One region of the Pelotomaculum schinkii genome, then DNA from elsewhere that is predicted to be linked to it. Evidence: riboswitches for the same ligand, from Rfam matches in the RefSeq annotation. Region 1 holds a riboswitch; each other region holds the start of a gene.
The links. A riboswitch is a leader RNA that binds a small molecule or an ion and turns the genes downstream of it on or off. The one in region 1 is predicted to bind cyclic di-AMP.

Region 1 (7,189 bases):
TTGAAGGCCTGGTGGTAGAGTTTGCTGCGCGCAATGTCTATGTGGATGGTAATATTATTGACCTTACGCCAAAAGAGTATGAGCTGCTCAATTTTTTTATCAGGAACCCCAACAGGGTATTTTCCAGGGAACAGCTTCTTGAAAAGGTATGGGGCTATGATTTTGCGGGCAATGACAGGACCGTGGATACCCATGTTAAAATGCTGAGGGAAAGCCTAAAAGACTACAGGAAATTCATCGTTACCGTCTGGGGGACCGGTTACAAATTTGAAGCGGGAGTCAAAAAATGAAAAGCATCGGCTTTAAGCTTTGGGCCGGGATGATGGCGCTTGTAATGATGGTATTGATACTTTTATGGCTTTTCCAAATTGTATTTCTGGAAAGCTTTTATACCCGCATGCGCATATCGGATGTCAAAAATCAAGGCGCTTCCATTGCCAAATTGCTTTATGACGGGAGCAGGGCCGAATTCAAGGATAAGCTGGATGCTTTTGCTTTTAATAACAACCTGAATATCGAGTTGCTGGATCTGGACAGAAACTCCATCTATACCACGGATTCAACAAGCATGCACATACCCATGCAAAGAAACATTGCCAGGGCGGAAGCTTTTCAGGCCGTTTTGAGCGGCAAGGAGGTCACCATTCCACTGACTCACCCACGTTTCGGCTATGAATTTATGCTCTTGGGCCTGCCGGTCAAACAATCCGGGGCATTGTCCGCCGTGATGTTGATCAATATGCCACTGGCTCCTGTTGAAGACACTGCCTTGATCTTAAAATGGCAGCTGTTTTATATCACCCTGGTCCTTTTGACTGCTGCCCTGCTGCTCTCCTTCTTCCTCTCCCGAAGCTTTACCCGGCCCATACTGGAAATCAAAAAAGTGTCTGAAACAATGGCTTCAGGCGATTTTTCAGCAAGAATAAAATCGAACAAACAGGATGAAATCGGCAAACTGGCAGAAACCATCAATTACCTGGGACAACAGTTAGCCAAAATTGAACAACTTAGAAAAGATTTAATTTCCAACATCTCCCACGAACTCCGCACGCCTTTAAGCATTATCAGAGGGTATGCTGAAACCATCCGGGACGTCAGCGGAAATGCTCCGGAAAAACGCGAAAAACAGCTTGGCATGATCATTGAAGAGACAGAACGCCTCAGTGAAATTGTAGACGACATCCTAAACCTTTCCCAGCTCCAGGCGGGCTATGCCCGTCTTAATAAAAGCCGTTTCCCAATAAAGGATGTGCTTGACACGGTTATAAAACGATATGATGTTATAAGCGAGAAAACTGGTGTGCAAATCATACTGCAAGATTCAAAACATGCGCTTGTGGAAGCGGATGAAAAAAGAATTGAGCAGGTATTTTACAACCTGATCAATAATGGCATCAAGCATACACCCCCGGGCGGGACTGTTACAGTCAAGGTGATTGACCACTTGCAAGTTGTCCGTGTCGAGGTTACGGACACGGGTAGCGGTATAGCGGAAGAGGATCTTCCCCATATTTGGGACAGGTACTATAAAGCTAAAAAGACTGCCGGTAAAAACGTCCTTGGCACAGGACTGGGACTCGCCATCGTCAAGAGCGTACTGGAAGCGCACCAGGCGCCTTATGGAGTGGAAAGCAAAAAGGGGGCCGGCACAACCTTCTGGTTTGAGCTTCAAAAATGATATTCTTTTTCAAGACTATCACCGTTCTTTCAGTCTTCTAACATACTTCTATCACAATTGTTCCTTATAATAAAAATACAAGCTGCAAAAAAAAGATAAGGAGCGTGATTTCATGATCAACTTCAGGAAACTGCTTGTGGTGGCAACAGTCGCAGGGGTTCTGGGCGCGGCAGGCGCCGCCTATGCGGCAACAGCAAAAACACCGGCAGAAATAACAGCCGAATTGACAGGTAAAACAGTTTCGGAGCTTTACAATGAGCGTGCCGCAGGAAAGACCTACGGCACAATAGCAAATGAAGCAGGCAAACTGGATGAGTTTAAAACACAAATGCTTGAGCAAAAGAAAATCATGCTTGACCAGCGAGTAGAGGACGGCAGGCTTACACAGGAACAGGCAGACAACATTTATAACAATCTACAGAACCGCCAGGCTGCCTGTAACGGAAACGGCAATGCCGGAATGGGCAAGAATTACGGCGCAGGCTTTGGACAGGGCAAAGGTATTGGTAACGGAACCGGTGTTTGCGATGGAAGTGGTATGGGCAATGCGAATGGCAAGGGTAACGGAAATGGTTCAATGAAAAACGGCGAGGGTATGGGCTTCGGACACGGATTAAACAGGTAGTTGCCCGAACAGATCAACCAGGCAACCGGCAGAGCCCAGGCAAACCGCATGGCCTGCCGGTTGGGTCGAATTTCATAATAAACTCAGACATTAATGCAGCTCGGGCGGCAACCCCCCTGCTCTCTAGACAATGATCCGCTTTCCGCATAATATGATAGCAAACTTTAAGAATACACATTGAAAAGGGGCATTTCGATTTAAATAATTTGAATCGAAATGCCCCTTTTACACAGTATTTGCAAATTAATTTTACCTTACGATCAAAATTGGTTTTTCAATACCAAGCGTAACTTTGCGGGTTACACTGCCTAATAAATTAAGCACGCCGCTCATTCCGCTGGATCCCATGATCACAAGATCAATATCATGAGAATTTACATAATTGACAATCTCTTCAGAAGGATTCCCCTCAACCGAATGGATGCTGACCTTATTCGACATATCCTCAAGCATGTTTTGGGCTTCGTTTAAAATTTTGCTGGATATTATCCTGCTTTCTTTTTGATAATTTTCGATAAGTTCCGGTGAAAATTTATAAGGATTAGACGGATAATCAATTTTAGAGACTTCCAATACATTTAATATCATAATTTCACTGCCGAATGCGCCTGCTATTTCTTTTGCTTTTTCAATAGCCAGATCCGAAAATTTTGAGCCGTCAACCGGTACGAGTATTTTTTTAAACATAATTCATGCCTCTCCTTCAAAGTAATATGAACAACTGGAGACTTATCATTCTTTCTAAATAATATTTTAAAATGTTTTTGTATGTTATGCAATGAAAATAAGTTTAAGTCAAAACTGTATCGGCACCGATCCTATTGGAGTGCATGCGCGCCCCGTTGGAATGAACTCTGTTATAATCCAACAAGTTACTCATCAACTTCAAAAACATGGGTATTATTGACAAAGTTCAAGGCCACAGCTTCCTCCATAGTGTAGATACCTTTGTCTTTACCCATCAACCATTTGGCAGCATAAATAGCTCCTTGTCCAAAAGCCGCCCTATTTAATGATTCATGTACTATCCGTATGGTCTGATTGGGAAGGCCAAAAATCACTTCATGTTTACCGACTATCCCCCCAACGCGGATGGAATTCACATGTTGCCTTTTATCAAGACCCAGGTCTTCCGCAATCCTCAAAGCTGTTCCAGAAACATCCCTTTTATCACGGAAATGCTCTTCGATAATTTCGATATCAGCGTGGGGAGCGATCCTTTGCAGTACTTTAGAAGCCTCGATCAAGAAATTAATGCCCAGAGTGATGTTAGGAGAATACAACACCGCCGTTTGCTTGCCCAGCGCCTTTAACTGCTCCAGATGAAATCTATCATATTTTGAGATAGCCGACACGATGCGAGTTCCATACTGGGCCGCTTGTTCATAATTCTCAATCGCACTGGCAGATGAAAAGTCAATGATTACATCCACATGATTATCTTGATAAAAAGCTTCGGAATCTATATCTTCTATAGAATAGATCATTCCTTCATTATGATCAAAGCCTAACAAGCGGCTTGCATATTTGCCTTCCATGGCTGTTGATTTTCTCAATACCCAGCTTAACTCGCAGATTTCATCTTTTATGATCTCTTTGGCCACCACTGACCCCGTCCTGCCAAAGCCGAACATCCCAATCGTAATTTTCAAGCGGCATACCTCCTGACTTTTATTCTGATTGCTCGCAGCTTCATGCAGCCATTATTTAGCCACCCCATTCCAGGAACACAAAGCCCCCGGCATATATCTTCCGGGGGTAAAAGAGGTCAAGCAGGCCCAAGCCTGGTTATAGACCGCCTGTTTCCTCCCTTTCAACGCCTACGAAGTTAGCTGACGGATTCGGGCCGAAAGAGTAGCCCTACGATGCCGGCAACCGGTTGAAGTCCGGCCGACTATCGATTCACCCCCGGAAATTGGTTCCCCCGCTTCTCCTAAAGAAGAATTAAGCGAATATGGAGTAATATTAAGTTTAATACATACTGACAACTTATGTAATATACTAAGGTTGTCTGTTGTGAGTATATCACAATAAATTTTCCAGGTCAATCTTATATCGGCGGACTCGCGGCCAAGCATGATTTGGCAAAAAGATACATCAAAACCTATCTGTCATAAGCCAGAACAAATTCATATATTGTAAACCGGGATGAAGATTTTTCATTTTTTATGGAAGGCACTGTCTTCTGAAGGCAGGTAACGTATTAGAAATAAAACTTGGAAAGCTCACCCGTGGGCCCTGGGATTCGTCGCTGGTTGTTGTCTACGGGAGGAGGTAAGTATGACTGATAAGTTTGAACTGGTGCTTTTTTCGACCGATCCTGTATTCATCCGGCAAGCGGTTGCCGCAGGGATTGACAGCATCATGGTTGACTGGGAATCCCTGAACAAGGAACAGCGACAAGCTCTGGCCGATACCCAAATTAATTATGATACCCTTGAAGACTTGCGACGGGTTCGGGCCTGCACCGAAGCGAAGGTCATTTGCCGGATAAACGGTTACGGCACGACAACAGCAGAAGAAGTGGCGCAGGCTGTTAAAGCTGGAGCAGATGAAATTCTGCTCCCCATGGTCCGGACGTTGGAAGAAGTTGAAATGGTTCTGGACTGGGCCGGAGGCCGTTGTGGAGTGGGTATTTTAGTTGAGACCGTTGCCGCGCTTAAGCTTGCCGGACAATTAGCCCGCCTGCCGTTATCCCGGGTCTACGCCGGCTTAAACGATCTGGCCATTGAGCGAAAAACACCAAATATCTTTACTGCCCTGGTTGATGGAACGGTTGAGAATACCCGGCCTTTTTTCACAGTTCCATTCGGCTTTGGCGGGCTTACCTTGCCGGAACGCGGCCACCCCATCCCCTGCCGCCTGCTCATTGCTGAAATGGCCAGGCTGGGCTGCCGTTACAGTTTTTTACGGCGCTCTTTTCACAGGGATATCCGGGGGCGTGATATGGCCGCCGAGATTCACCGCCTTCTTGGAGCGCTGAAAGAAGCACAACAGAGGTCGCCTGAGGACGTGGCCCGGGACCGGCACGCTCTCGAAAACGCGGTCCGGGCCTGGCGCGGCGTGATGTCGCGGTCCAGGGACAGAAAGGAGCCCCTCTGTTATGCATGAACTACAGGGCAGGCACGTACTGGTTACCGGAGCGGCAGGGTTTATTGGCGCCAATCTGGTTCAGGCGCTGCTCCGGTACGGCGCTGAAGTCCATGCAATTATCCGACCGAACTCAAACTTGTGGAGAATTGAAAAACTACTTCCTGATTTATACCTTCATGCAGTAGACATAACTGACCGTGAAGGGCTGAAAAAAATAGTGCTGGAAACAAGCCCGGAAATTATTTATCATCTCGCGGCACAGGGCGTATCTCCTGCTTTTCAGGAGCGCTACGAGATTTTAAGAACCAATATTCTTGGTACATTTAACCTTTTAGAGGCAACTGCGCCTTTGGACTATCAGCTCTTTGTTCATTTGGGGGGCTCTTCGGAATACGGCGCGAAGCACGGGCCCATGCGGGAATTGGACTGCCCGGAGCCTCTAACTTTCTATGGTACGGCCAAGGCTGCGGCGACACTGCTTTGCCAGCAGCATGCCAGAGCGAACGGCCGGCCGGTTGTGGCGCTGAGGGCATTTTCAGTCTACGGCCCCTGGGAATCACCGTCACGCCTTATTCCTACAGCTATCAGGGCAGCACTGGGTGACCATGAGCTGGCTTTGACTGCCGCCGGCTTCCGGCGGGATTTTATTTTTGTCGAAGACCTGGTGGAAGCTTGCCTGCTTGCCCTGAGAGCGGTAAGGATCTGTACCGGTGAAATCATTAATATAGGGACCGGAAAGCAATGGAGCAACGAGGAAGTCGTTGACCTGATTCAAGCCGTGACCGGACGGCGGATCAAGGTACGGGTGGGGGCTTACCCCGCTCGTGCCTCCGATAAAGCCCACTGGGTGGCCGATATTGGGAAGGCCGGGAGCTTGCTGGGGTGGGAGCCCCGGCATCCGCTCCGGGCCGGGCTGGAGAAAACCATCGCCTGGTTTCTTCTTCATCAGGATGACTACGATGGCCTTTCGCAGGAATTACCAGGTCCGGGAGCAAGGGACGCTGTTTCCGGTCCCGGCAGTTTTGCGCCATTGCAAACGGAGGTTTGAAATGCCATATGAAACTCAGTTACCGTTCCGGGGAAGGACAAATGATGAAGCGCCTGCAGCAGCTGCTCTTCAAGACCCGGAGGTCACCGTTGTTATTCCTGTATACCGGAACCGGGAAACACTTCGCGAACTTCATAGCCGCCTGCGTAAAGTTTTTGAAACAGGACGGAGCAGTTATGAAATTATTTTCGTGGACGACTCCTGCCCCGAAGGCTCCTTTGCCGTCCTGGAGGAACTGGCCCGGGATGATTCCCGGGTAGCCGCGCTGGCCCTGGAACAAAATACCGGTCAACACCGGGCAGCGTTGACCGGGCTGAGATTTGCCAGGGGTAAAGCTATGGTAGTGATGGATGCGGATCTGCAGGATCCGCCGGAGGCAATTCCTGTCCTTCTGTCCAAGATGAAGGAGGGGTTCGACGCCGTTTTTGCCGGCAGGCGCGGTCGCTATGAATCAAGGTTGAGGCTGGTCACCTCCCGCCTTTTCAAGGGACTACTTCACCTTTTGTGCGGCGTTCCCGCTGACGCCGGCATGTTTTTTGTGATAAGCCGGCAAATGGGTGAACGCCTTCTGGCCATCAATGAGCCCCATCCTTTCGCAGTGGCCATGATTGGCTGCACCGGGCTGTCCGTGGCTTCTGTTCCGGTGGTACGGGCCCGCCGTCCTGACGGCGGCTCCGCCTATAGCTCCTGGAAGCGCCTGAGAACCGGCTGTCTCACAGCTGCCCGGGTTCTTGCCTGGAAATGG
Region 2 (7,189 bases), on a different contig from region 1:
TCATGCATATGATGGTGCAGGGGCAAAAATTCTAGTTCGAAAGGCTTTTCGAACAACCTTTATCAATTAAAGGGGGTTTGCGCATGGAACGGTATTTTAGGGCGCTAAACAAAACGCGCGATAAATTGTTGCGCCTTCAGAATGTTGTCGGCCTTGGCATAGGGCATAAGGAGATTGGATCGGAAAACACCGGAGAACCGGCCTTTATTGTTTATGTGGAAAAAAAGCTGCCTGTTGAAAACCTCATGCGTGGTCATGTGGTGCCTGAAAAAATAGGCGGGCTTAATACCGATGTGGTTGAAATAGGAGTTGTCCGCGCGCTTGGAGTCAGGACTTCAAGGGAAAGACCGGCTCAGCCGGGAGTGAGCATAGGACACTACAAGTCAACGGCCGGTACTTTTGGAGCGGTGGTTAAAGACAAGCAAACCAAGGAACTGATGTTGTTGTCCAACAACCATGTCCTTGCCAATGGCTCCAGCATTCAGGAGGCCCGGGCCAAACCCGGAGACCCCATCCTGCAACCAGGTCCATACGATGGAGGAACGCTCAAAGACCGCATAGGTACACTTTTGCGTTACGTTCCCCTGGAGAAAAGTGTTGCCAGGTCGGATTGTCCGGTGGCCTCGTCTGTGGCGCGGGGGGGCAACTTCCTGCTCAATATAGTCAAAAGGGACTATGAAATCCGGTTTTATAAACGCTTTAGTACTGAGAACACGGTGGACTGCGCGCTGGCTAAAATTGATTCAATAGACCTGGTAGCGCCTTCTATTCTTGAAATAGGCGATATCACGGGAGTGGCGGAGGCTAAGCCGGGCAAAAAGGTGCAAAAAAGCGGCAGGACTACCGGCCTTACCAACGGAGCTATAAAATCGGTCGGCACAGTGCTGCAGGTCGAGATGGACAAAGATGAGAAGGTATGGTTTTCCGATCAGGTTGTTACCGAGTTGATATCCCAACCGGGTGACAGCGGAGCTTTGATCCTGGACCAGGAACGGAAAGCGGTGGGCTTGTTGTTCGCAGGGTCGGATAAGTTGACCATTTTTAACCGGATTAGCAATGTGATGGATCGCCTGGGATTTGAATTTTAGTGTTTGTGAAGGTCAGGCAAGTATTAAAGTTTTGATTTAAGCCGCCTCACCTTTAGGCCATCCCGGCCATATATTAATAACCGAGGAGGCTTACCATATGGTTTACCGGTCAGTTTTCTCAGGCGACGCTGCCTTGACTTTTTTGGGAGAAAACATTCCAGCGATTGGTCCCAAATTTAATAACAGAGAAGAGGCCATAGCGGTAGCACGGCAGTATCTTGAAGGGATACATCAGATGTCTGGTAAAGGCCGTGAAACACCTGTACAGATTTCCCTCAACAGGCAGGCTGACGGCCGGTATTCCCTGGTGGTTATGGGTTCCAGGCAGGTGATTGGTAAACTAAACAACCTCGATGAACTGTTATTAAAGAGGTTTCGAAAAGGGCTGAAGAAAAAATTGTTTATTCTGACCTGTTTTGTCGATGGGGCGGATGGACAGGAGTGTCTGGTACTCACAGAGGGTTTAGGAGCGGTTTTTTACACCCCCAATGCAATCAAAAACTGGCGCCCGTAAAGGCGTTATCCCGATGCTATGGTTTGAACAGGAATTAAGCGCATCGGTAAAGGGCGGTGACCATGAGCAATAACATATCCGGTGGTTTCGAAAAGAGCTTTGCTCGTGGCTGTCAGGAAAACCACCGGCTTGGTAAAAAGAAATTAACTGAAGAAGCATATCTGGCCGGCAAGAACCTTGGCTATAACCTTGGATACAACCAGGGTTTTGAGTCCGGTTATGATAAGGGTTATGCTGAAGGCAGCAACCTTGGCTATAACAATGGGTTCGTCGCGGCGCTGCGAGGAGACGGGGAGGACGCTCTCCAGACCGACAGGACACCTGAGATACAGGTCCTTGAAACCATACGGAAACTGATCACCGGCGGACAGGCCAGAGTGTTCCTGACAGGTCCTTCTGCGAGAGATGCCGAAACTTTATTAAAGATCCTGAATATTGAAGCTGCGGTTGTCAACCGCTTCCAGTAAAAGCAGGTTTGGAACTGCTATGAAAATACCTGAATATGTTGAGAGAAGAATAAAAAAACCATTGAAAATCTGAATTATCCTGTATAGATCAGATTTGTTTAGCTTTTATAAGCCAGGTTGCTACATTTTAACATCTATTTCTAATTAGGTGTTAATTTGAAAGGTCAGTAGTTAAGTACCTTAGTTGCTAATATTTTAGGTCTTGAACTAATATTACCGGCTTTGCCATCGCGTTCCTTTAGCAGGTATAGTAGGCTGTACAAGCATTATCTTGTTCATGCCTATTTTTTTTTACCATGTTAGTCGCAGGCCCGGCAGCTGTAATTGGCAAGGGCGCATAGCGCAGCTTTCCAAATAACCAGCTAACTGGCGCTTGATGACTGAATAAAGGCCGAATCTCAATAAATTTGGGTACGGAGGAACCAATTTCAGGGGTGAATCCCATTGAGTCGTGCGCCAAGACATGAGAAAAAGGAAATGAGACATTAGACGAAAGTTGCGGAAAGCGGAAATTCAAACAGCCAATTAAGCGGGTGTTGGAGGGAAAATGACAGGCGCTCCGCTGTCTGCGGCAAATGTCCCAACGGCTGCATTACCACCCGGCTTCCCAGATCTCACGTCCCACCTCTCAAAGGGTAGGTTTATTCTTTTTACCGAACCCGTCAGCTAACTCCGGAGGCACAAAGAAAGGGGAAAATCAACTCATGAGCTTCCAGTCAAAAGGCCTAAGGCCGAGATCCTTAGTGTTTATGTTCCTTTTTGCCTTGCTGCTGACCCTGGGCTTAACGGGAACAGCCCTGGCGGCAGACGTCTATGTCCCCCTGACTACCGATGAATCGCAGATGGTTGACCTGATCAACCAGGTCCGGACGAACGCCGGTCTGGCGAAACTCACGGTAAATCCGGCGCTTTCGGGCCTGGCCCGGATAAAAGCCCAGGACATGGCCTCCAACGGTTACTTCAGCCACACTTCGCCTACCTACGGGTCTCAGCAGGATATGATGAAGGCCGCTCAGATCGAGTTTGTTTACGCGGAAGAAAACATTGCCAAAGCTCCAACTATCGGTTCAGCCTTTAGCGCGCTGCAGAATTCAAGTACAACGCGGGCCAAAATGCTGAGCAGCAATTTTGACCAGGTTGGAGTTGGGGTGATCACCAGCGGTAATTACAAGATTATCGTGCAGATGTTTGCCGGAGGGAAGAAGGTAGTTACCACTCCGTCACAGCCGCCGGTAGAATCCCCGGCGCCAACGGACAGCGGTCTGACCGCCGACGAGCAGCAGATGCTTAATCTGGTCAACCAGGAGCGGGCAAAAGCGGGACTTAAGCCCCTGCAAAGCGACCCGACCCTGGTCAAACTGGCCCGGATGAAAGCCCAGGATATGATTGACAATGGATATTTCAGCCACACTTCGCCCACCTACGGTTCGCCGTTTGATATGATGAAGAAGTATGGGGTGCAGTACAGCTACGCCGGAGAGAACCTGGCCGGAGCTTCCACGGTTAGCAGCGCTCACGCAAATTTAATGAACTCGTCGGGGCACCGGGCCAATATCTTAAACAGCAACTACACCAAAGTGGGTATTGGGGTGGTCAGCGGGGGGCCCTACGGCAAGATGTTTGTACAGATGTTTATCAAGCCGGTGTCAGGTTCTCAGTCAACCCCAACTACGCCAACTACACCCACAACACCCACAACACCCACAACACCCACAACACCTACAACACCCACAACACCCACAACACCTACCACGGACAGCGGTCTGACCGCCGACGAGCAGCAGATGCTTAATCTGGTCAACCAGGAGCGGGCAAAAGCGGGACTGAAGCCCCTGCAAAGCGACCCGACCCTGGTCAAACTGGCCCGGATGAAGGCCCAGGATATGATTGACAATGGATATTTCAGCCACACTTCGCCCACCTACGGTTCGCCGTTCGATATGATGAAGAAGTATGGCGTGCAGTACAGCTATGCCGGAGAGAACCTGGCCGGAGCTTCCACGGTTAGCAGCGCTCACGCAAATTTAATGAACTCGTCGGGGCACCGGGCCAATATCTTAAACAGCAACTACACCAAAGTAGGGATAGGTGTAGTCAGCGGAGGCCCTTACGGCAAGATGTTTGTGCAGATGTTTAATGGCTAGATCCGGCCGCCCCTTCTTAGGGCTCAGATGAACGTACCCTTTTTTTACAAAAAAGAGTAATAATTAGCAGCGAAAGAAAGAGGACCTGGTTCCTCTTTCTTTCGTTTTTTCGTTTACGCTACGTTTTTAGCACTTTTTTGAATCACCCTCATATATTAGTATAGAAAAGTTTTGAAAGGAGGAGTAAATATGGCTGGAACCGAACGGCTTAAAGTCAATCTGGTCCAGGGTGAAAATAGAGTCCAGACCGTAGTCAAGGGACAGATTGAAGTTCCTGAAGCGAAGCCGGATGTAGAAAAAATTCTGTCAAAAACAGCAGACGCCAAAGTTAGAAACGTTAGTGTTGTCCCCAACAAAGTTATTGTAGAAGGAACACTCTCTATACAAGTGACCTACGTTGCTTTTAAGCCGGATCAGTCTGTCCACTCATTCGATGACGACTTGAATTTCACGACCTATGTGGATGTGCCGGGCGCCGAACCTGGAGATGACTACTTTGTTCAATTTACAGTCGAGGATGTGAGCCTGACTACCAGCAGAAGGAACCCGCGTAAATTTGACGTTGCAGCAGTATTGAGTACATTTGCAAAAATAACCCAAGTCGATGAGATGGAGATACTTACCGAAACGCCTGCAGGAAATGTGGCCCTGGAGACTGCGGATCTTACGGTTGAGCACCTGATTGGGGACAAAGAAACCAAGCAGATTATTGTCAGTGACGTATTTGAAGTACCTGAAGAAAAGCCGGAAGTTGAAAAAATCCTCAAGGTCAAGGCGGAGGCTGTAATAACCGATAAGAGACTGGTGGCCAACAAGGTCATTGTAGACGGCGAGGTCAGACTCCAGATCCTTTATGTCGCATTCGAACCCCGGCAGTCGGTTCACGACCTGCACCATACCATCAGATTCAGTGCTTTCGTGGAGGTCCCGGATGCGCAGCCAGGTATGAATGTCCACGTGCTGGCAGAGGTTGAAGCAGCGGATGTAGAACCGGTAATCGACCCTGCGCTGAGGGCGGACGTTATCATCAAGCTAACCGTGTTTGTTTCTGAAACAAGGACTTTGCATGATGTCCCAACCCTATTAAAGAATGAGGAAGGTTATACCAAGAGAAAGCTGAAAGTAGACCGCGAAATCGGAGCCGGGGACACCCAGGTGGTGTTGAGAGAAAGTATTGCAGTTCCTGAGTCGAAGCCCGACATAATGAAAGTCCTTGATGCAATTGTCGACCATGCTGAAATAACCGATACCAAAATACTTAAGGGCAAAGTTATCATCCGTGGCTACGTAAATGTGGAGATTGTTTACGTGAGCACCGAGCCTGACCAGGCTGTGCACGCCTTGCACCAGCAACTTAATTTCCGTACCTTTGTCATCGTTGAGGACGCCAAGCCGGACATGGATGTCGACGTAACAGTTGAGCCGGAGTTCGTAAGCGCTGACCAGGTTGGCGTGGATGTCCATACCGAGGTCGTGCTGAGCGTATCGGCAACCGTTACCGAAATGATCCAGCAAGATGTCTATGTGCCTGAGGAAGTGGTACCAACAGTTACTCCAACCGAGACCCCCTGTCCGCCCATTGATTATGTCGTTAGGGCCGGTGATACCCTTGGAAAGATTGCGGCTGCTCATAGAGTAACTGTTCCAATGATCCTGGAGCTAAATCCACAAATAACCAACCCGGATGTCATCGAGGTGGGTCAGGTTATCAAGATCCCTTGCCCGGCCATGGGCTGAAATAGCGAAGGTCAGTTGGTTTTTTAAAATAATCAAATATAAGGAGGTTTAACGAGAATGTCTGTGCCATTTCAGTATCTTTTCACCGAGACCCAACCGGCGACGTGCATCGAAATCAAAGTTCCGGTTGTCATTGAGGCAGTTGACGTTGAGCAAGTTGTAGAAAGTACAATGACCCTTCCCGAACTTGCAATTAAGGTAGACAAAATTCTTGCTTCTATACGTGACCTTAGGGGAACAGCGGTATTCGTTGATGAAAACGTATCTGGTGATATCGTTCTAGTGCCACTTGGAGGCATACCCGGCGTTTTGAGAGAATATACGGTCAAAAAGGTGATTGTCAGCGGCACCATCCACAAGCAGATTTTCTTTGTCAACAAGAATAATGAGGTCAGACACACAGCCGAAGACCTTCCTTTCACCAAGCTTGTTGAACTGCGGACTCCCAGGAAAATTTCCAACAGGAACGATGTCTTTATACAGTTCCACAATATCGATGTGGATATCAACTGGGAACTCCAGAGAGCCAGCCGGCTTCACCAGACTGCTGTTGTCCAGCTTACCGCCAAGGTAGTGGAGGACCGCCAAATCTTTGTACAGATCTGCCCCAGACCGAGAGAGTGTCCGCGGGGGAACCTGGCCAGGGATCCCGGCCTGGAAATCTGGGCGGACGCTGCTCACCCGGTCTTCTGGGGCGCCAGCAATGTAGCCCAGACTACCGTTTCCCATGCCGGCGCCTTTGCAGCTGAGATTGGTCGTCTGAATCCACTATTACCGGGGTCTCTGTTCCAGATGGTGACCAGGGGCATCGTGGGCGGGCGCCAGTACCGGCTCACCTTCTGGGTAAGAGAAGATGTTTTCGGCGCGGGGGTCAGCGATTTCTCCTTGACTGCCGAGGTTGTGTTCTTTGATCACAATGGTATCCAGGTTGGTATTGGAACCCAGACCGTGGCCAGTACAGGAATTCCTGAAACATCTTACAGCCAGGTCCAGTTTGTCACCCCGGTTACCGGTACAAACGTGGCCTCCGCTATGATCCGTTTTGCCTTTACGCCGGGTTCTACCAATACCAATACGGTCAAAATCGACGACGTGATGCTGGAGTGCGTTCCGCTAACACTTGGCGAGGCCCAGATATAAGGACGGAACTTGCGAAAAGACTTATGTTAGGATATAAGAATCTTTTGGGACAACTGGCTGACCCCCGGTGTTAATACTGCCGCCGGGGTTTGGCTGTAT
Region 3 (7,189 bases), on a different contig from region 1:
TGCACAAAAACTTTTCCCCGGCTGTCTTGATGTCGGCTATGGCAGCATCGCTAACAGCCGATTTAATAACCCAACAAGTCTTCGGCCAAAAACCTGTCTTTAACTTCCATGATCTCGTTGTGTTACCGCATAATTACTACATTTATGTTGTTGGTCTTGGTGTCATCTGCGGGTTTTTGGGCTTTCTCTTTAACCGGACGCTGACAAAGACAATGGATAGTTACAATAAGATCACCTGGCTGCCAAAAACGTTTATGTCGGCGCCAGCCTTAATACTCGGTGGAATATTGGGCTTTTTCCTGCCTGAAGTTCTGGGGGGAGGAAACAAACTCATCGACTCTGTTGGACAGGCCAGCTATGGGATCGCTATTTTATTAATATTTTTTACTGTTAAATTTATATATACCATGATCAGCTACGGTTCCGGCGTACCGGGAGGAATATTCATGCCGATGCTGGTTATCGGAGCGCTGGCCGGAGCTATATATGGCAATATGCTCATAGTCTATTTTCATATTGATCAACATTTCTTTAATAATTTTGTTGTTTTGGCCATGGCTGCTTATTTCACCGCCATTGTCAAGGCGCCGGTGACCGGCAGTATTCTAATTACTGAAATGACAGGTTCTTTTGACCATTTATTAGCGCTAATCATCGTTTCGGTAACTGCCTATATGGTTAGTGATATCTTAAAAACCGCGCCAATATATGAAACATTATTGGCGCGGTCGCTGGTTAAAAAGAATCACAATATTTACTCCGGTTGGGACAATAAGACCCTGATTGAAGTTGCCGTATGTCTTGGTTCAAAGCTGGAAGGCAAAAGAATAATGGATATCGCCTGGCCGCCTCACTGCCTGCTGATAAGTATTAAGCGGGGCGAAGCCGAAATTATCCCCAGGGGAAATACAAAAATCATAGTCGGTGATTATCTATTCGCGCTTGCCAATGAAAATGAATCGGCAGATATAAAAGAAGCATTGTCTCTCATGGCAGGGACCGCTCAAACCATGGAATAGATAACAATACCGTGCCAGGCGGGTGTAATCATTTATTCTCCTTCGGGCAGGCAACGGTAGTCCAGCAACCTGTTTTCCCACGTACGCATCCTTACCTTACCGTCTCCTTGGTTCAGTATATAAGGAGGCATAACAGGAGTTTTTCCGTAACCGTTGGGGGCATTGATAATGTATGTCGGGACGGCCAAACCGGAAGTATAGCCGCGCAGTTTTTCCATAACTGCAATACCCTCGTCCACAGACGTAATAAAATGGCGTGTACCCTTTACCGCTTTAGCTTGAAAAATATAATAGGGCTTGACCCTTATCTTCAAAAGTTCCTGGTTAAGTTTTTTCATAACGTGCGGGTCGTTGTTTATTCCTTTTAAAAGAACCGCCTGATTCCCTAAAACCACACCGGCTTCAACTAGTCTATCGCAGGCCTGCTTGCTCTCCGGTGTAATCTCCCGTGGATGGTTAAACTGCGTATTAATATAAATTGGGGGATGTTTCTTAAGAACCTCACATAACTCCGGTGTGATTCGCTGCGGCAAAGTGACAATGGTCCTGGTGCCCAGACGCTTTATTTCCACATGCTTGATATTATCCAGTTCACCCAGCAGCCAGTCTATCTTTCTGTCGCTTAGAAGCAGCGCGTCGCCGCCTGTGATCAGGACATCGCGAATTTCCTTGTTTTCCCGGATATAGTCCAACGCAGCCATTAGATTCTGATGTGGCTTGTGTTGATCCACCTCGCCGATATTCCTGCGCCTCTGGCAATGGCGGCAGTACATGGCGCACTGGTTGGTAACGTTGATAATCAACCGGTCCGGATAGCGCCTGGTGACGCACGGCGCTGGGGAAGTGAATTCCTCGGCCATGGGATCGACATAACCGGTACTGTCCATCTCATCGATAGAAGGTACCGATTGCATGCGGATCGGGTCGTGGCTGCAGTCTCCTTCCATCAGCGAGGCATAGTAAGGTGATATTGCCCATCGATAACGCATCCCCACTCTTCTAATATGAGTGCACTGTTCATCATTAAAGCCAAATAGCCGGGCTAGCGTAAATACATCTTTGATCCGGTTGGCCATCTGCCAGCGCCAGTCATGCCAGTTTTCTTCGCTGGCGTCGAAATAACCGAGCTGCCTTTCCTTGTTAAAATTAATCATTTCCTGCATATCAAAACCGGTCTTTATTTCATCTTTTTTTTCCAGATAATCATTAATTCTCTTTTTTAAATCATCCGCCCGTTTAAGCGCAATAGCCTGTTTTTCTTCGTTCGTAAATTCGAATTTCTCAATAGAAGGTATGGACATCACAAGTATCTCCTTTCAAATTTTATTTGTAATGCAAGAAATAAAGTGCAGAAAACCCCCGGAGCATACGTCCGGGGGTTAAAAGAGGTCAAGCAAGTCAAAGGCTGGTTGTAGACCGCCTGTTTCCTCCCTTTCAACGCTTACGAAGTTAGCTGACGGATTCGGGCCGAAAGAGTAGCCCTACGATGCCGACAACACGTTGGAGTCTGGTCGAGCACCGATTCACCCCGTAAATTGGTTCCCCCGCTTCTTTTTATGAAGAATTAAGCGAATTAGGAGCAATATTAAATTCAAGATATACTGACAACAGACAACTTATATCATTCAATAAGGTTGCCTGTTGTCAGTATATCATAATAAATTTTCCAGGTCAATCTTATATTGACGTTCTTATATTGACGTTCTATTAATAATTAACCCCAGTGGTGCAATCAAGGCTGATATAATCACCATGGAACTATAAGAAATAGTTGCTGCTCCCCCAAAAAAATTATATTATTGCAGCTATTCCCCAAACTCCATACATGCCTCCCGGTCATAAGTTCCGAACCGGCATTGATACAATGAAGGAGTCTTAATAACTGTTAGACATGCTCTGAATTATACATACCCTCCTTTGTAAAAGCCAGGCGCCATCATAAATTTGGGAATCTTTTGTTTAATCAGGCGATTTGCTATATTGACCAAGTAATCTAACTATGATATCATAAAACAACCAACAACTTGATTATATTAATAAAGTTGTCTGTTATTGTGTGTCACGCTAACTATTTTTCCCCATTGCAAGTCAAAGTAAGGTGAAATTCATAAAATTTTAGAATGTAATCGGGATATCCCCTGGTTATTTAAAGCTTATATCAAGTCAAGGCAGAATAGGTTAGCAAAACAAGCTAAAGCCAGTTTGCCAAAGTCCCAGGGATATTCCTGGGTTTTATGTTTTAAGATGCAAGTTTAAGGAGGTGGACAAGAGGACCAGCTTATAGAAAAAAATTATTATGGGAGGCGAAATCATTTTATGATACGGAAAACCCTGTTACACGCGATTCTGGTGGCCATGCTGGTATTCGCCGTGGCCGGCTGCGGCGGATCTAAAGAAAGCGAAAATCCAACTACCGGCGAGCAGGTTAAAGAAACATTCAGTTGGTCCTGTTCCGGCCAATACCGCCCGTTTAACTATTATGACGAAGGCAATAACCTGACCGGCTTCGACGTGGAAATCGGCAAAGCCCTGGCTGAAAAAATGGGCCTGGAGCCAACACCTGTTACGGCGCCATGGGACAGCCTGATTAACGGACTGCAGGCCAAGCGGTATGACGCCATTCTAGGCAGTATGACTATAACCGAGGATAGAAAGCAACAGGTCGATTTCTCAGACCCCTATTACGTTTCCGGAGGCCAGCTCTTTGTCTATAAGGAATCTGGGATAAAAAGCGTAGCAGACCTAAAGAAAGATACCAAGATCGGCGTGCTCACCACGAGTACTTATGACGAAGAAGCAAGAAAATATTCACAAAATATTATTAACTACTCAAGTGACGAGACTGCTCTGCGTGACCTTGACGCCGGCCGCTTGCAGGCTGTCATCACCGACCGCTTTGTCGGCAAACTTGCCATAGATGAGACCGGACTGAAAAACATCGAAATGGTCGGAGACCTCCTGTTCGTGGAGGAAATCGGTATTGCCTTCCGCCAGGAGGATGACACTTTGAGGGAAAAAGTAAACAATGCCCTTAAGGAAATTAAGCAAGACGGTACTTATCTGGAAATCAGTAAAAAGTATTTTGATCAAGACATCAGTAAATAAAAGGTTAGACAACCTTTTATTCTTATATTGCCGGCATGCTATTCATACTAGAGGGAGGGGACACGCCCAGGCGGGTTCCCCTTCCCTAGAAAGTTGGGGGGTGTTGACTTGCATTTCTTATCCGATCTGATAACCTACGGACCGTTTTTTTTCAAGGCCATGCAGGTTACGGTACTGCTGACAGCCGCTTCAATAACTATAGGTATGGCCATCGGTCTGTTGTTTGCCCTCCTCAAAATTTCCAAGCGAAAATTATTTAACCGTATTGCGGATATTTATATAGGTTTAATCAGGGGTACACCTCTAATTGTACAGCTTTTCTTCGTTTATTTTGGCCTGGCTGAGATTGTGGACTTCGGCCAGTTTTGGTCGGCCTCAATTGCCCTGGCGGTTCACAGCGGCGCTTACATTGCGGAAATATTCCGGGCCGGCATACAGTCCATAGATCGCGGCCAGATGGAAGCGGCTCGCTCACTGGGTATGAGTTATCCGCTCGCCATGCGCCGGATCATCCTGCCTCAGGCATTTAAGCGCGTTATCCCACCACTTGGCAATCAGTTTATCATTGGGCTCAAAGACTCCTCTCTGGCAGCCTTTATCGCCATGGATGAACTATTTCACCTGGCACAGAGGTTTGCAGCTTCTACCTTCCGTTCAATGGAATTTTATGCCATGGGTGGTCTCTACTACCTGTTTCTGATTACTATTTTCACTTTAGCTGTTAATGCCCTTGAACGGCGTCTTAAAGTAGATGAAATTTAAAGGAGGTGTTTTATTTGATAAAAATTAAAAACCTCAACAAACATTTTGGCTCCCTGCATGTACTACGTGACATTGACCTCAATGTGGGGAAAAGCGATGTGGTTGTTATCATCGGCGCCAGTGGCTCGGGAAAAAGCACTCTATTGCGCTGTATTAATCTCCTTGAGGAACCCAGCAGCGGAGAAATATGGATTGAAGGAAATATAGTGGACCGTCGCAAAAAAAACCGACTTAACATCCTGCGCCGGGATGTAGGGATGGTCTTTCAGCACTTTAACCTGTTTCCCCATTTTACCGTGCTTGGTAATATTACCGAAGCGCCTGTGCAAGTCCGCCAAGTGGATAAACAGCAAGCATATGAGAGCGCCATGGCATTGCTGGAAAAAGTAGGCTTGACTGATAAGGCCCATGCCTACCCATCTCAACTGTCAGGCGGCCAGAAACAGCGGGTGGCTATTGCCCGGGCCCTGGCTATGAAACCCAAGGTTATGCTGTTTGACGAACCGACTTCGGCCCTTGACCCCGAACTGGTGGGAGAGGTATTGGCGGTGATGAAGCAGCTTGCCGCCGAGGGCATGACCATGATTGTGGTATCCCATGAAATGGCCTTTGCCAGGGAGGTAGGCGATTGGTTGGTTTACATGGATGAAGGTAAAATTGTGGAAGTCGGGCGCCCGGAACAGATTTTCGAGGAACCCCGTCACGAACGGACAAAAACTTTCTTAAGCAGGGTTAGAGAACCGAACAATTTTAGGAAGAGAGAGCCCCGGCTTTTCACTCCCCGGACAGGTAAAGGAGAAAACCGGGGACTGGCCACAGACGCAGTTTAATGCAGACGGGACAATTCCGGGTATCATCACCACCAGGAATTGTCCCATCTATTCACAACCTGGACTTTCATGTATATTAAGACAAAACAACTGCACGTATTATGGTAAGCTGCCTAAAGAAAGCGTCACTGACCATAATCTCCTAATTCTGGTCAGTGACACCACAGAGATCTGCTGCTTTCCGAAAACACTACCCCACAGTAATGACCTTGCCCGGTTCAATAAGTCGACTGTTGATATCGTACATATTGGAGACCACTCCAACGGCCAGCTTTTCTTTCAGCTTGTAATAATTCAGGCAGGTACCGCAGACCAGTATTTCCGTCCCCGCAAGAGCCAGCTTTTGCATTTGTTCCAACACCGGTGAGCCTTCCAAAGCCAGGTACACTCCGGTATTAAGAAGAAGCAGCGCTTTGGCTGACTTTTGTTCAGCGAGCGTAACCATCAGGCTTTTCATCAGGACTTCACCCAGGTCGGGTGAACCCTGACCAATGGCGTTGCTTGTTATAAAGTACACCGCCCTGCCTTCTTCAACCTCCGCCACGACTTTCTTAGCGGGGTCCGTAGCGGGGACCTCCCCTCCTGTTCCACCGATGATCAGGTGGTAGGCGCCGTCCTTCTCCTCGACCTCTACGCTGCGTCCGGCATTCCCGGCAAAACGGGAAACATTTTCCCTGGCAGCGTCATTATCGACGATTACAAGAAGGGGCTCCACCCCTACTTCTTCCAATGCCTTTTTGGTGTTAATCACTGGAGCGGGGCAGGCCAACCCCCGGCAGTCAAGCACCTTCACGGTCATAGAATCTCTTCCTTTGCTTAATATATTAGATTATATGGAAGAATTCAGGACTTGCAATAAAATACCTTCATTATTTTAATAGAAAATATTTATCATTAGACCGTGTGAAATGTAAATTTATTATGACCTCTGGCTTGCCGTTTTCAAGATAGCCTCCAGCTCTGGAGCTGCGAAGATATGCGTACGGCCGCAAAAGTGACAGCGAACCTCGGCCTGCCCCTGTTCTTGTAAAATTTTTTGGATCTCCTGTTGGCCCATGGCGACAAGAATATCTCCAATTCTTTCATGCGAACACCTGCATTTGAAACTCAAGGGGACTCTTTCCAGGTAATGTACCTTTAGTCCCCCGACAGCTTCAGCAACAATTTCCTCGGGGGGCAAGCCACGGGCAACCAGGGTGCTGACCGGCGTCAGCTGGCTGATGCTTTTTTCCAACAGGGTCAAGACCTCCTCCTCCGCTCCTGGAAAAAGCTGTACAATCAAACCACCGGAAGCTCTAACACCGCCGTCAGGGGCTACCAGTACCCCGAGCGCCACTGCTGAAGGGGTTTGTTCGGAAACTAAAAGGTACTGGGCAATGTCCTCGCCGATTTCGCCGGAGACAAGCTCCACACTCCCGGTAAAGGGTTCCTTTAATCCCAGGTCCTTGGTAACGTATAAAACGCCTTTCCCGA

Region 2: it holds a riboswitch for cyclic di-AMP, as region 1 does, so the genes downstream of both, Psch_RS21130 (CAP domain-containing protein) here and Psch_RS20435 (4-hydroxy-tetrahydrodipicolinate reductase) in region 1, are expected to answer to the same signal.
Region 3: it holds a riboswitch for cyclic di-AMP, as region 1 does, so the genes downstream of both, eam (glutamate 2,3-aminomutase) here and Psch_RS20435 (4-hydroxy-tetrahydrodipicolinate reductase) in region 1, are expected to answer to the same signal.

The regions. Positions count from the first base shown of each region.
Region 1 covers NZ_QFGA01000004.1:278,474-285,662, reverse strand. Annotated here, with positions in the region: gene Psch_RS20455 (response regulator transcription factor) at 1-290, shown strand, start outside; gene Psch_RS20450 (sensor histidine kinase) at 287-1,678, shown strand; gene Psch_RS20445 (DUF2680 domain-containing protein) at 1,791-2,303, shown strand; gene Psch_RS20440 (universal stress protein) at 2,553-2,990, opposite strand; gene Psch_RS20435 (4-hydroxy-tetrahydrodipicolinate reductase) at 3,176-3,955, opposite strand; cyclic di-AMP (ydaO/yuaA leader) riboswitch at 4,105-4,264, opposite strand; gene Psch_RS20430 (aldolase/citrate lyase family protein) at 4,584-5,414, shown strand; gene Psch_RS20425 (NAD-dependent epimerase/dehydratase family protein) at 5,407-6,444, shown strand; gene Psch_RS20420 (glycosyltransferase family 2 protein) at 6,446-7,189, shown strand, end outside.
Region 2 covers NZ_QFGA01000001.1:2,137,662-2,144,850, reverse strand. Annotated here, with positions in the region: gene Psch_RS09970 (chymotrypsin family serine protease) at 84-1,088, shown strand; gene Psch_RS09965 (hypothetical protein) at 1,186-1,602, shown strand; gene Psch_RS09960 (FliH/SctL family protein) at 1,665-2,069, shown strand; cyclic di-AMP (ydaO/yuaA leader) riboswitch at 2,449-2,766, shown strand; gene Psch_RS21130 (CAP domain-containing protein) at 2,819-4,213, shown strand; gene Psch_RS09950 (DUF3794 and LysM peptidoglycan-binding domain-containing protein) at 4,403-5,950, shown strand; gene Psch_RS09945 (SPOCS domain-containing protein) at 6,008-7,090, shown strand.
Region 3 covers NZ_QFGA01000001.1:682,815-690,003, forward strand. Annotated here, with positions in the region: gene Psch_RS03295 (ClC family H(+)/Cl(-) exchange transporter) at 1-1,019, shown strand, start outside; gene eam (glutamate 2,3-aminomutase) at 1,052-2,320, opposite strand; cyclic di-AMP (ydaO/yuaA leader) riboswitch at 2,442-2,600, opposite strand; gene Psch_RS03305 (ABC transporter substrate-binding protein) at 3,336-4,124, shown strand; gene Psch_RS03310 (amino acid ABC transporter permease) at 4,233-4,886, shown strand; gene Psch_RS03315 (amino acid ABC transporter ATP-binding protein) at 4,901-5,716, shown strand; gene yedF (sulfurtransferase-like selenium metabolism protein YedF) at 5,907-6,515, opposite strand; gene hslO (Hsp33 family molecular chaperone HslO) at 6,636-7,189, opposite strand, start outside.